Regions from separate parts of the Streptomyces sp. Y309 genome, predicted to be linked through region 1. Evidence: riboswitches for the same ligand, from Rfam matches in the RefSeq annotation. Region 1 holds a riboswitch; each other region holds the start of a gene.
The links. A riboswitch is a leader RNA that binds a small molecule or an ion and turns the genes downstream of it on or off. The one in region 1 is predicted to bind cobalamin.
Positions count from the first base shown of each region.

Region 1 (4,452 bases):
GCCCAGCGGGTCCGCCAACTCCCCGCCGATGAACAGCTGTCCGTGTTCCACGAGCTCGGTCATGGCTGACTGCCTCCTGCGGGACGCGTGTCGTTCCGGCACCGGTTCCTGACGCTGTTTCAGAACTGATATCAGTTCTAGTTATAGTGAGCAATGACCGTGCACCCACCCCGAGTTGAGGCGGGCCGCGCGGTGCGACGACGGGTGTCCGGCGGCGAGCGGGGGAAGCGATGACTCAGGCGAGCGGCACCGGGACCATCGCGCACGGGGGTGGAGTGTGGAGCATTCGTGTGCCCATTCCGGACAACCCGCTCGGGTACACCCTTGTGCATCTTCTCGACACCGGTCGGGGTGCCGTTCTCGTCGACACCGGGTGGGACGATCCCGCCTCGTGGGACACGCTCGTCGCCGGGCTCGCCGCGTGCGGGGTCGGAGTCGGGGACGTACACGGGGTGTTGGTGACGCATCACCATCCCGACCATCACGGGCTCTCCGCCAAGGTGCGGGAAGCTTCCGGGGCGTGGATCGCGATGCATGAGGCCGACGCCGACGTCGTGCGGCGCACGCGTGAGCACGCGCCCGAGCGGTGGTACGGGTACATGGCCGACAAGCTCGCCGCCGCGGGCGCGCCCGCGGCGCACGTGGCGCCGCTGCTCGCCGCCCGCGACGCGGGCCGCACCCCGAGGCTCCCCGGCCTCGCCCCCGCCCTGCCCGACCGGACCATCACCCCCGGCGAGCTCGTCCCGCTCGCGGGCCGGCGCCTGCGCGCGATCTGGACGCCGGGGCACACCCCCGGCCACGTCTGCCTGCATCTGGAGGAGGACCATCCGGCGGGGCGCGACGGACACGGGCGGCTCTTCTCCGGCGATCATCTGCTGCCCGGCATCACCCCGCACATCGGGCTCTACGAGGACCCGGACGACGCCACCGTCACCGACCCCCTCGGTGACTATCTGGACTCCCTGGAGCGGGTCGGGCGGCTCGGTGTCGCCGAGGTTCTTCCTGCTCATCAGCACGCCTTCACCGAAGCCCGGCCCCGCGTACGGGAGTTGCTCGACCATCACGAGGAGCGGCTCGCACAGCTGCTCACGCTGCTCGGTGAGCCGCGCACGCCCTGGCAGCTCGCCGAGCGCATGGAGTGGAACAGGCCCTGGGCCGACATCCCCTACGGCTCACGGAACATCGCGGTGTCGGAGGCGGAGGCCCACCTGCGGCGGCTTGTGAAGCTGGGGCGCGCGGAGGCCGTGCCGGGGAGTGATCCGGTCGTGTACGTGGCGTACGCCGCCTAGGCGGCCCGCGTCGTCACCAGCCCTCGTCCCCCCGCAGCACCGCGTCCGCTCCCCCGTCGATGAACACCACCTGGCCCGTGACGTGGGTGTTCTCCGGCGACGTCAGGTGGTCGATCAGCGGGGCGATCTGTTCCGGGTCCGCGTAGCCGTGCAGCGGCATCGGGACGGACGCGTCGGTGAGCGCGTGCAGTTCCGGGTCTTCGAGCAGGGGGCGGCTGAGCGGGGTGCGGACGATGCCGGGCGCGATCGCGTTGAGCGGGATGCCGGCGCCCGCCCAGGCGTCGGTGACCGCGGCCCGCCGCACCCAGCGGACCAGCGCCCGCTTCGCGGAGGCGTACACGAGCTGTTCCTCGCCGCGGTCGACGGCGGCCCGCGCGGCGGCGACGGCCGCCACCTCGTCGTCCGCGAGCACCGCGGCGACGATCGCCGGATCGGTCTCGTGCACGGCGGCCAGCGACGCCACGGCGAGCGCCCGCGGGTCCCGGCCCGCCGCGAGCAGCGGCCGCAGGCCCGCCAGCGTGGCGATGGCGCCGAAGCCGTTCACGCGCACGGCCACCGGGTCGAACAGGCCGACCCCCGCGCACGCCACCACCGCGTCCAGGCGGCCGCCGCCCAGCTCGGCGGCCCCCTCCACGAGCAGGGCCCGCCCCTCGGCGGTGGCCAGGTCGGCCTGGATCGCGGCGTACGCGGTGTCCCCGGCGTATCCGGTGTAGCCCGCGTCCTTGATCTCCGCGATGTCGGCGCCGATGACGCGGTGGCCCTGAGCGGCGAGGCGGCGCGCGACAGCCCGGCCGATGCCGGATGCCGCGCCGGTGACGAGACAGGTGCGGGCGCCGTCCCGCCGTCCCGGCCCCTCGGTACGTTCCGTCTCCGCACCCGCCATGCGTGCCCCCTCGGCTCCCGTGCCCCGGCCCAACTCCCGTGCCCCGGGGCCCAGGCCAACGTACGCCCGCCCGCACCGGCCTGCCAGACCGCGCCGGGGCGGCGGGGCGGGGCCGGGGGCACCCGGTGCCGGGCCCGAGGGGGCGGGATACGGGCCGGTAGAGTGGGCGGGTCGTCATCATGCGCGTACGAGGGGAAGCCGGTGGAAATCCGGCGCTGACCCGCAGCCGTGATCCGCACCTGGGTGCGGTAAGCCGGATTGCCTCGTACGCCGCATGACCGGCTCGCGTCATCGGCACGTGCCGATGGCCGGCACCGTCGAGGTATACGGAGCCCGAGCCGCCCGGTGCCCGTGCGTGCCGTGCCGCCCGGCTCCCCACAGGGAGAGGCACCCGCCGCATCATGAACGTTCGCCGCAGCGCAGCTGCCCTGGCCGTGGCCGTCGCCCTCGGCACCGCCACCGCCCCGGCCGCCCTCGCCGACGACGCGCCGCCGTCGGCGGATGCGACCGGGGGACCGCTGCCGTCCGGTCTGTACGGCAAGAAGGACCCGCAGTTCGACGGCGTGTTCCGGCAGTCGTACGCGCTGCTCGCGCAGAAGACCGTGGGCGTCACCCCGGCCGCGAAGGCCGTCGACTGGCTCACCGGCCAGCAGTGCGCGAGCGGCGGCTTCGCCGCGTACCGCGCGGACGCGACCGAGCCGTGCGGGTCCAAGACGCAGGTCGACTCGAACTCCACCGCCGCCGCGATCCAGGCGCTGCACTCCCTCGGCAACGAGTCGAACGCGGTGAAGAAGGGCCTCGACTGGCTGAAGTCCGTCCAGAACCAGGACGGCGGCTGGGGCTACAACCCGGGCCTGCCCAGCGACGCCAACTCCACCGGCATCGTGATCGGCGCGCTCGCCGCGGTCGGCGAGAAGCCCGCGTCCGTGAAGTCCCAGAAGGGCAAGTCGCCGCTCGACGCGCTGCCGAAGCTCGCCATGGACTGCGGCAAGGACGGCGGCGCGTTCGGCCTCGCCGACGCCAAGTCCGGCAAGCTCGCGCCGAACGCCGACGCCACCGCGGCCGGCGTGCTCGGCGGCCTCGGCCAGGGCCTCGTACCGGCGAAGGGGAAGACGGCCGGCTCCGCGCCGAAGTGCGCGAAGCCGGACACCGCCGAGCAGGCCGCCCGGAACGGCACCGGCTACCTGCTGCAGTCCCTCGCCAAGACCGGCCACCTCACCTCCTCCATGCCCGGCGCCAAGGACCAGCCGGACGTCGGCAACACCGCCGACGCGGTGGTCGCGCTCGCCGCCGCGGGACAGCAGGAGCAGGCGAAGAAGTCGGCCGAGTGGCTGTCGAAGAACTCCGCCGCCTGGGCCAAGGACAGCGGGCCCGCCGCCTACTCCCAGCTCGTCTTCGCGGCCCTCGCCGCGGACATGGACGTACGCGACTTCGGCGGCGCCGACCTCGTCAAGCAGCTGAACGCGCAGGGCCCGAAGCCCAAGGCCGTCGCGGAGGCCACCGCCGGGGCCAAGGAGAAGGACAAGGACCAGGACGACGGTTCCGGCGTCAGCATCTGGTGGATCGTCGGCGTCGGCCTGGTCGCGGGCGCGGGCATCGGCTTCCTGCTCAGCGGCCGCAAGAAGAAGAACCAGCTGTGAGCCGGCGCCACCCGGGGCGCGGCCGCCTCACGGTGGCCGCCCCGCTCACCGCGCTCCTGGCCCTGCTGGCCGGCGCGCTCCTCGCCGCGGGCCCCGCCCACGCCTCCGACTACCGCTACTGGTCGTTCTGGCAGCAGGGCAAGGACGGCTCGTGGGTGTACGCGACGCAGGGGCCCTCCATCGCCCGGCCCGACGACGGCGACGTGGAGGGCTTCCGGTTCGCCGTGTCCGCCAACTCCGGCAGCGCCGAGAAGCCGCGCGGCACGGCCGACTTCGACGCGATCTGCGCGAAGACTCCCGCCGAGGACGGCCGCAAGCGGGTCGCCGTCGTCATCGACTTCGGCACGCCGGCCGACGCCCCCGGCGGCGAGACGCCCCCGAAGCCGCGCACCGCGTGCGCGCGGATCGACTCCGGCGCCACCACCGCCGACGCGCTCGCCGCCGTCGCCGAGCCGCTGCGCTACAACAACGACGCGCTGCTGTGCGCCATCGCCGACTACCCGAAGAGAGGCTGCGGCGAGCAGGTCTCCGGCAAGGACAAGGAGAAGGGCGGCAAGGCGGGCGAGGAGTCGGGCACGAAGGACTCGGGCGACGACGGCGGTCCCTCCGTCGGACTGCTCGCCGGAGTCGCGGCGATCGT
Region 1 is NZ_CM160048.1:6,540,013-6,544,464, reverse strand. Features, by position in the region: gene AC0KTA_RS26985 (aldehyde dehydrogenase) at 1-63, opposite strand, end outside; gene AC0KTA_RS26980 (MBL fold metallo-hydrolase) at 231-1,289, shown strand; gene AC0KTA_RS26975 (SDR family oxidoreductase) at 1,303-2,172, opposite strand; cobalamin riboswitch at 2,324-2,473, shown strand; gene AC0KTA_RS26970 (prenyltransferase/squalene oxidase repeat-containing protein) at 2,574-3,812, shown strand; gene AC0KTA_RS26965 (SCO2322 family protein) at 3,809-4,452, shown strand, end outside.

Region 2 (4,452 bases), 3.3 Mb from region 1:
CCGGCTTCTTCGCCGTGCCGTACACCATCCTCGTCTACCCGCTGATCTTCACCTTCCTGCCCCGCCTGTGGTCCGTCTCGCACAAGCACGGGTACGTCACCACCTCGGACTTCGTCCGCGGCCGCTTCGGCTCCAAGGGCCTGTCCCTCGCGGTGGCCGTCACCGGCATCCTCGCGACCATGCCGTACATCGCGCTCCAACTGGTCGGCATCCAGGCCGTGCTTGACGTGATGGGCGTCGGCGGCGGCGAGGACACCAACTGGTTCATCAAGGACCTGCCGCTGCTCATCGCCTTCGGCGTGCTCGCCGCGTACACGTACTCCTCCGGACTGCGGGCCCCCGCGCTGATCGCATTCGTGAAGGACACCCTGATCTACATCGTGATCGCGGTGGCCATCATCTACATCCCGATCAAGCTCGGCGGCTTCGACGAGATCTTCCACGCGGCGAACGAGAAGTTCTCCGCGACGAACGAGGCCACCGGCAAACCCGTCGGCGCGCTCGTGCCCGGCGACGCGGGGACCTGGACGTACGCGACGCTCGCGCTCGGCTCCGCGCTCGCGCTGTTCATGTACCCGCACTCGATCACCGCGACGCTGTCCTCGCGCAGCCGCGACGTGATCCGCCGCAACACCACCATCCTGCCGCTGTACTCGCTGATGCTCGGCCTGCTCGCGCTGCTCGGGTTCATGGCGATCGCGGCCGGAGTCAAGGTCGAGAACGGGCAGTTGGCGATTCCGCAGCTCTTCGAGGACATGTTCCCGGACTGGTTCACGGGCGTCGCGTTCGCGGCGATCGGCATCGGCGCGCTCGTGCCCGCGGCCATCATGTCCATCGCGGCCGCGAATCTCTTCACCCGCAACATCTACAAGGACTTCCTCAAACCGGACGCGACACCCGAGCAGGAGACCAAGGTCTCCAAGCTGGTCTCGCTGCTGGTGAAGGTGGGCGCGCTCGCCTTCGTGCTCACCATGGACAAGACGGTCGCCATCAACTTCCAGCTCCTCGGCGGCATCTGGATCCTGCAGACCATGCCCGCGCTGGTCGGCGGCCTGTTCACGCGCTGGTTCCACCGGTGGGCGCTGCTCGCGGGCTGGGCGGTCGGCATGGTCTACGGCACGGTCGCGGCGTACGGAGTCGCCTCGCCGACGCAGAAGCACTTCGGCGGCTCGTCCAAGGAGATCCCGGGCATCGGTGAGATCGGCTACATCGGCCTGACGGCCTTCGTCCTGAACGTCGTCGTGACCGTCGTCCTCACCTTCGTCCTGAGGGCCCTCAAGGCCCCCGACGGCATCGACGAGACGTCCCCGGAGGACTACACCGCCGACGCCGGAGACAAGGGCGTGGCGGCCGAACCACCGAAGGTCGGGGCAGCTTCCGGCCACTAGGCCTTGTACGGTGACAACGGGCCGCCGATGAATCGGCGGCCCGTTGTCGTGTCCGCGGCCGACACAACATGTGGGCCTGCTCGCATCGTCGGACACAAGATGTATGCTCGTGCTCGCTGTCGCCGCAGGGGAATCCGGTGCAAGTCCGGAACTGTCCCGCAACGGTGTACTGGTACGCATTTGGGCGCCCGCGCCACACGCTGTGCCAGTGAGTCCGACGACCTGCCGACGGCGTACCCGGATCGTCCGGTCCGGGTGCCGAGACGTCCGGGCCTCGCGGAATGGGTTGGTGGACGCGGATCGCCCCTGCGCGGGCGCAGCCGCGCCGCGCCGCTCCCCCGAAGGCCCAGAGCCGAGCGAGGGAGAGCACCACGTGACCATCGCGCCCGCCGAACCCGCGTCAGCGCAGGCCCAGCAGCAGCCGGCGCAGGCCGGCCAGCAGGCAGCGGCCGAGCAGGCCGCGCCGACCACCGACGGTCCAGGCACCGCGCTGCTGCGCACCCTGACCGACCTCACCGCCGACCTCCCTGACGCCGACCCCGGCCGCGTCGCCGCCGCCGCGCTGCGCGGCCGCTCGGCGAAGGCGGACGAGGCCGAACTGCGGGAGCTCGCGACGGAGGCGGCCGCCGGACTCATCTCCGAGGACCCCGCCTACTCCCGGCTCGCCGCCCGGCTGCTGACCATCGGCATTCGTGAGGAAGCCGCCTCACAAGGCGTCACGTCGTTCTCCGAGTCGGTCGCCGTCGGCCACCGCGAGGGCCTGATCGCCGACCGCACCGCCGAGTTCACGGTGCAGCACGCCGCCCGCCTCGACGGTCTCGTGGACGCCGCGCTCGCCGACGGCGCCGACCGCCGCTTCGAGTACTTCGGCCTGCGCACGCTGCACAGCCGCTATCTGCTGCGGCACCCCATCACCCGCAAGGTCGTCGAGACGCCGCAGCACTTCATGCTGCGCGTGGCCGCCGGTCTCGCCGAGGACACCGCGTTTGACTCAGCGGAAGCGGGCGAGCGGGCGCTCGACGAGGTCGCCGCGCTCTACCGCCTGATGAGCCGCCTCGACTACCTGCCGTCCTCGCCCACGCTCTTCAACTCCGGTACCCGGCACCCGCAGATGTCCTCGTGCTACCTCCTGGACTCGCCGCTGGACGAGCTGGACTCCATCTACGACCGGTACCACCAGGTCGCCCGGCTCTCCAAGCACGCCGGCGGCATCGGGCTCTCGTACTCCCGCATCCGCTCGCGCGGCTCGCTGATCCGCGGCACCAACGGGCACTCCAACGGCATCGTGCCGTTCCTGAAGACGCTTGACGCCTCCGTCGCCGCCGTGAACCAGGGCGGCCGCCGCAAGGGCGCCGCCGCCGTCTACCTGGAGACCTGGCACTCCGACATCGAGGAGTTCCTGGAGCTGCGGGACAACACCGGCGAGGACGCCCGGCGCACCCACAACCTGAACCTGGCGCACTGGATCCCGGACGAGTTCATGCGCCGCGTGGCCGCCGACAAGCCGTGGTCGCTGTTCTCCCCCGCCGACGTGCCCGAGCTCGTCGACCTGTGGGGCGAGGAGTTCGACGCCGCGTACAAGAAGGCGGAGGCGGCCGGTCTCGCGCAGAAGACCATCCCCGCCCGTGAGCTGTACGGCCGCATGATGCGCACCCTCGCGCAGACCGGCAACGGCTGGATGACCTTCAAGGACACCGCCAACCGCACGGCCAACCAGACCGCCGAGCCCGGCCACACCGTCCACTCCTCCAACCTCTGCACGGAGATCCTGGAGGTCACGGACGACGGCGAGACGGCCGTGTGCAACCTGGGGTCGGTGAACCTCGGCGCGTTCGTCGACACGGAGCGCGGCGACATCGACTGGGAGCGGCTCGACGCCACCGTGCGCACGGCCGTCACGTTCCTCGACCGCGTCGTGGACATCAACTTCTACCCGACCGAGCAGGCCGGGCGGTCGAACAGCAGGTGGCGCCCCGTGGGCCTGGGCGCGATGGGCCTCCAGGACGTCTTCTTCCAGCTCAAGCTGCCCTTCGACGCGCCCGAGGCGCGCGCCCTGTCCACGCGCATCGCCGAGCGCGTCATGCTCGCCGCGTACGAGGCGTCCGCCGACCTCGCCGAGCGCAACGGCCCGCTCCCCGCCTGGGAGAAGACCCGCACCGCGCGCGGCGTGCTGCACCCCGACCACTACGGTGTCGAGCTCGCCCCGCCCGAGCGGTGGGCGGCGCTGCGGGCGCGGATCGCGAAGACGGGCATGCGCAACTCGCTGCTTCTCGCCATCGCGCCGACGGCCACCATCGCGTCCATCGCGGGCGTGTACGAGTGCATCGAGCCGCAGGTCTCCAACCTCTTCAAGCGCGAGACGCTGTCCGGCGAGTTCCTCCAGGTCAACTCGTACCTGGTGGACGAGCTGAAGCGGCTCGGCGTGTGGGACGCGCAGACCCGTGAGGCGCTGCGCGAGGCCAACGGCTCGGTGCAGGGCTTCACCTGGGTCCCCGCGGACGTGCGCGAGCTGTACCGCACGGCCTGGGAGATCCCGCAGCGCGGGCTCATCGACATGGCCGCCGACCGTACGCCGTTCCTGGACCAGGCGCAGTCCCTGAACCTGTTCCTGGAGACGCCGACCATCGGCAAGCTCTCCTCGATGTACGCCTACGCCTGGCAGCGCGGCCTGAAGACCACGTACTACCTGCGCTCGCGCCCGGCGACGCGCATCGCCCGCGCGGCGGGCGGTTCGAGTGCCGGTGCCGCCGCCCCCACGCCCGCCCCCGTCCCCCAGCAGGTGACCGACCCCGACGCGATCGCCTGCTCCCTGGAAAACCCCGAGTCCTGCGAGGCCTGCCAGTAATGTCCCAGTCCGCCGCCCACACCGTCACCACCCAGGGTGAGAAGAACCTGCTCGACCCGGGCTTCGAGCTCACGCTGCGCCCCATGCGCTACCCGGACTTCTACGAGCGCTACCGCGACGCGATCAAGAACACCTGGACCGTCGAGGAGGTCGACCTCCACTCGGACGTCACCGACCTGGCCAAGCTCTCGCCCGAGGAGCAGCACCTGATCGGCCGCC
Region 2 is NZ_CM160048.1:3,200,611-3,205,062, forward strand. Features, by position in the region: gene mctP (monocarboxylate uptake permease MctP) at 1-1,388, shown strand, start outside; cobalamin riboswitch at 1,492-1,632, shown strand; gene AC0KTA_RS12230 (ribonucleoside-diphosphate reductase subunit alpha) at 1,762-4,233, shown strand; gene AC0KTA_RS12235 (ribonucleotide-diphosphate reductase subunit beta) at 4,233-4,452, shown strand, end outside.
Region 2: it holds a riboswitch for cobalamin, as region 1 does, so the genes downstream of both, AC0KTA_RS12230 (ribonucleoside-diphosphate reductase subunit alpha) here and AC0KTA_RS26970 (prenyltransferase/squalene oxidase repeat-containing protein) in region 1, are expected to answer to the same signal.

Region 3 (4,452 bases), 6.2 Mb from region 1:
CAGCGGGCGCGCTGGGCCTCGTCGCCGTACCGGTCGATCATCCAGGCGACCATGTTGTGGATCGACAGATAGCCCGCGATGGACGGACAGCCGGAGGCGAGGGCCTCGAAGACGAGGACGCCGTCGGCCCGGGTGAGCCCGGAGCCGCCCGCGTCCTCGGCGACGTACATGCCGCCGAGACCGAGATCCGCGGCCTTGCGCAGCACCTCGACCGGGAAGTGCTTGTCCCGGTCCCAGGCGAGCGCGTGCGGGGCCAGGTGTTCCTGGGCGAAGTCGAGGGTCGTCTCGACGATGGCGAGCTGGTCGTCGGTGAGCAGGGTGCTGGTCATGGCGCCGGTCACCGCATCGTCGGGAGGGTGAAGGACGCGCCTTCCTTGGTCCCGGAGGGCCAGCGCGAGGTGACGGTCTTGGTGCGGGTGTAGAAGCGGATCGAGTCGGGGCCGTGCTGGTTGAGATCGCCGAATCCGGAGCGCTTCCAGCCGCCGAAGGTGTGGTACGCGACAGGGACCGGGATGGGTACGTTGACGCCGACCATGCCGGTGTCGACGCGCCGGGTGAAGTCGCGGGCGGTGTCGCCGTCGCGCGTGAAGAGCGCGACGCCGTTGCCGTACGGGTGCTCGGTGGGCAGCCGCAGCGCCTCTTCGTAGTCGGCGGCGCGTACGACGGACAGGACCGGGCCGAAGATCTCCTCCTGGTAGATCCGCATGTCGGTGGTGACGCGGTCGAAGAGGGAGGCGCCCGCGAAGAATCCGCCCTCGTGGCCGGGGAGCGTGAAGTCCCGTCCGTCGACGACGAGTTCGGCGCCCTCCTCGACGCCCAGGTCCACGCAACCGCGGACCCGGTCGACGGCGTCGCGGCTGACGAGCGGGCCGAAGTCGGCATCGGCGTCGTCGGAGCGGCCGATGCGCAGCGCGCCGATGCGGTCCCTGAGGCGGGCCACCAGGGCGTCGGCGGTGGCCTCGCCGACCGGCACGGCCACCGAGATCGCCATGCAGCGCTCGCCCGCCGAGCCGTAGCCGGCGCCGATCAGGGCGTCCACGGCCTGGTCGAGGTCGGCGTCCGGCATCACGATCATGTGGTTCTTGGCGCCGCCGAAGCACTGGGCGCGCTTGCCGTGGGCGGCGGCGGTGGCGTAGATGTGCGCGGCGACCGGCGTCGAGCCGACGAAGCCGAGCGCCTCGACGCGCGGGTCTTCCAGGAGGGTGTCGACGGCTTCCTTGCCGCCGTTGACGACGTTGAGGATGCCCGGCGGCAGGCCCGCCTCCAGGAAGAGTTCGGCGAGGCGCAGCGGGACGGACGGGTCGCGTTCGGAGGGCTTCAGGATGAAGGCGTTGCCGCAGGCGATGGCGGGCGCGGCCTTCCACAGGGGAATCATCGCGGGGAAGTTGAACGGCGTGATACCGGCGACGACGCCGATGGGGCGGCGCAGCGAGTGCACGTCGATGCCGGTCCCGGCGTTGTCGGTGAACTCGCCCTTGAGCAGGTGCGGGATGCCCGCGGCGAACTCCACGACCTCCAGGCCGCGCTGGAGGTCGCCGTGCGCGTCGGGGACGGTCTTGCCGTGCTCGGCGGACAACAGTCGCGCCAGGGACTCGCGTTCGCCGTCGACGAGCTGGAGGAACCGCAGCAGGACGCGGGCGCGGCGCTGCGGGTTCCACTCGCCCCACTCGCGCTGCGCCTGCGCCGCGTCGGCGATGGCGGCCTCGGTCTCGGCGCGGTTCGCGAGCGGGACGCGGGCCTGTACGTCGCCGGTGTTGGGGTCGTACACGTCGGCGAGCGTGCCCGAGGTGCCCGGGGTGTGCTTGCCGCCGATGAAATGGGTCAGTTCACGGACCATGGGGAGCCTGCTCTTTCGTCAGGTGCGATCCGGGGAGGGGCGCGGCCGGCCGACCGTCGGGGCATGCGGGCATGCGCGGGCATGCCGGTCCGACGGGCGGAAAAGTGGACGCGAACGGCGAAGGGGCCGTCAGACAGCGGGGGTTGTCGCTCGCATTGCCGGATCACCGGGGTCGGTTGTCGCTCGCAATGCCGGATCACCGGGTTCGTGAGTGCGCACCGGGGCCATGCGTGTCTGCTCCATCCTCGTGGACAACACGGAACACCCCGCGGCCGGTATCCTGACTCCCGGATCAGCGCCCGTTCTCCCGCCTTCCCGACGGACTTCTCCGTCAGTGGCGTTGTTGCACGCGAGAACGCACTCCCCGGTCACAGTGGCGGGACCGCGCCGGATTCACACCGGCTTCCCTGCACCGCGGGCTTCGCCACGAACATATACTTGGACGTCCTAGTAAGTCCACACCCGACTGCGCGGCCCTCCGAGGTTCAGCGACATCTTGTCCGGGGTTCACCGGACGCTTCACACTCTCTCTCCGTTGGTTCGTCCGGTCCGTTGAGCGGCCTGTCCGATGCGAGGGGACACAGTGGAGCGATTAACAGCGAGTGATCCAGAGGAAGTCGGGCGCTATCGGACCATCGCGGAGCTGGGCCGCGGCGGGATGGGGCGCGTCTTGCTGAGCAGCGCCCCGGACGGCCGACTCGTCGCGCTGAAGCAGGTGCGCAGCCAGTTCGTCGAGGACGACGGCTTCCGGGCCCGGTTCCGCCGCGAGGTGGACGCCTCCCGCAAGGTGTCCGGCGCGTACACCTCGGCGGTGATCGACGCCGACGCCGACGCGCCCGAGCCGTGGCTGACATCGGAGTTCGTCCCGGGCCCTTCGCTTCAGCAAGCGGTGACGGCCCTCGGCGCGCTGCCGGAGGAAGCGGTGCTGCGCATGGCCGCGGGGCTGGCCTCCGCCCTGCTCGACATCCACCGGGCCGGCCTTGTGCACCGGGATCTGAAGCCGTCCAATGTGCTGCTCGCCGACGACGGCCCCAGGGTGATCGACTTCGGCATCGCACGGGCGACCGACAGCGAAGGCGGCACCGAGCTGACCCACTCGGGCTGGCTGGTCGGCTCCCCCGGCTTCATGTCCCCGGAGCAGGCCCAAGGGCAGCCGCTCGGCTCGGCCAGCGATGTGTTCTCCCTGGGGACGGTGCTGGTGATGGCGTGCACGGGCAAGTGCCCGTTCGCCGGGCCGTCCACGCCGCAGACCCTGTACAACGTGGTGCACACCGACCCCGATCTCAGCGGGCTCCCGGAGAGGATCCGCCCCGTCGTCACCCGTTGCCTGGCCAAGGACCCGAGCGAGCGGCCGAGTCCGGCCCAGCTCCTCGAAGAGATCGGCCGGCTCTCGCCCTCCGCCCGTCCCTGGCCGCTCGAGGTACACGAGCTGATCGCGGCGCAGCAGGCCGAGATCGCCCGGCTTCAGGACGAGTTGGCGAGCCGCACGAGCGACCGGGAGGCCGCCGGGGCGGTCGTCATCGACTCCCCGGCCACTCCGGGACGTTCCGACTCCGCGGCCGCTCCGGGACGTCCGTCCGGCCCGGCATCGGAACCCGCGCCGTCCCGACGCGGCTGGGCCCTTGCCGCGGGAGCGGTCGTCGCACTCTCGCTGGGCGTCGCCACAGCCGTCACCGTCCTGGACCCCGGACGCGACGGCGGCGACCGCACCACGGCCGATCCCCCACGGGCCACCAAGACGGTGCAGCGGACGGCCGCGGAAGAGGAAGAGACGGCGGACCCGACCACCAAGGCACCCCCGGAGCCCGCCAGGGAACCGACCAACGAGCCGACCAAGCCTCCCGCCCCCGAGCCCTCGACGGTCACCGAGCCGTCCCGCCAGGCCCCCACGACGGCCGATGCGCGGCCGAGCACGCGGCCGGCGGCGATCGCCGACTGCGGGGGCCGGACCCTGAACAGACCCGGCGAGTTGCTGCTCGCATGCGGCGACGGAAAGGCCGGGCTCCAGGGCCTGGCGTGGTCGGACTGGGGCAGGCCCACCGCCCGCGCCACCGGGCGCGGGTGGCACGTGATCTGCGAGCCCAGCTGCGCGAACGGCAGGCAGGTCCAGTACCCGGTCACCGTGACCGTCACCGGCCTGACCGGCGGGCGTTACAAGGCCATGCAGGTCAGCGCCCCGCAATCACCCGACGACCGCCTCCGCTACTACGTGCTCGACGCGAACGGGCCGACGGAGAGATTCTGAGGCTCTGAGGCCCTGAAGACCGCGACGGTCGACCCACAGCGCGTCGCGGTGAGCACGCCCGGCAAGGTCGAGCCGGCAAGGTCGAGATGCCGGTCGAAGCGGTCAGGGCATCCGCCGCCCTCTCCGAAAGCGACCTCGGCAGCTACGCCCTGGAGTACCTCAAGAACGATTGGTACATCACCGACTGAACCCGGAATTGTCCGTGATCGGTAACAGACGCATCCCCTGGCCGCCGCCCCTCATCCTGCCAAGTGGTCGCAGAGCGACCGAGGATCGGCGAGGGACTGCGTGAAAAGGGGCGGACATGGCACGGCACGGCGGCGGGCGGGGCTGGTACGGCAAGGTGCTCGGGGCGGCGATCGGGGTGACG
Region 3 is NZ_CM160048.1:374,404-378,855, forward strand. Features, by position in the region: gene AC0KTA_RS01595 (acyl-CoA dehydrogenase family protein) at 1-329, opposite strand, end outside; gene AC0KTA_RS01600 (CoA-acylating methylmalonate-semialdehyde dehydrogenase) at 338-1,837, opposite strand; cobalamin riboswitch at 2,091-2,269, opposite strand; gene AC0KTA_RS01605 (serine/threonine-protein kinase) at 2,406-4,082, shown strand; partial or broken gene AC0KTA_RS01610 (polysaccharide deacetylase family protein) at 4,387-4,452, shown strand, end outside.
Region 3: it holds a riboswitch for cobalamin, as region 1 does, so the genes downstream of both, AC0KTA_RS01600 (CoA-acylating methylmalonate-semialdehyde dehydrogenase) here and AC0KTA_RS26970 (prenyltransferase/squalene oxidase repeat-containing protein) in region 1, are expected to answer to the same signal.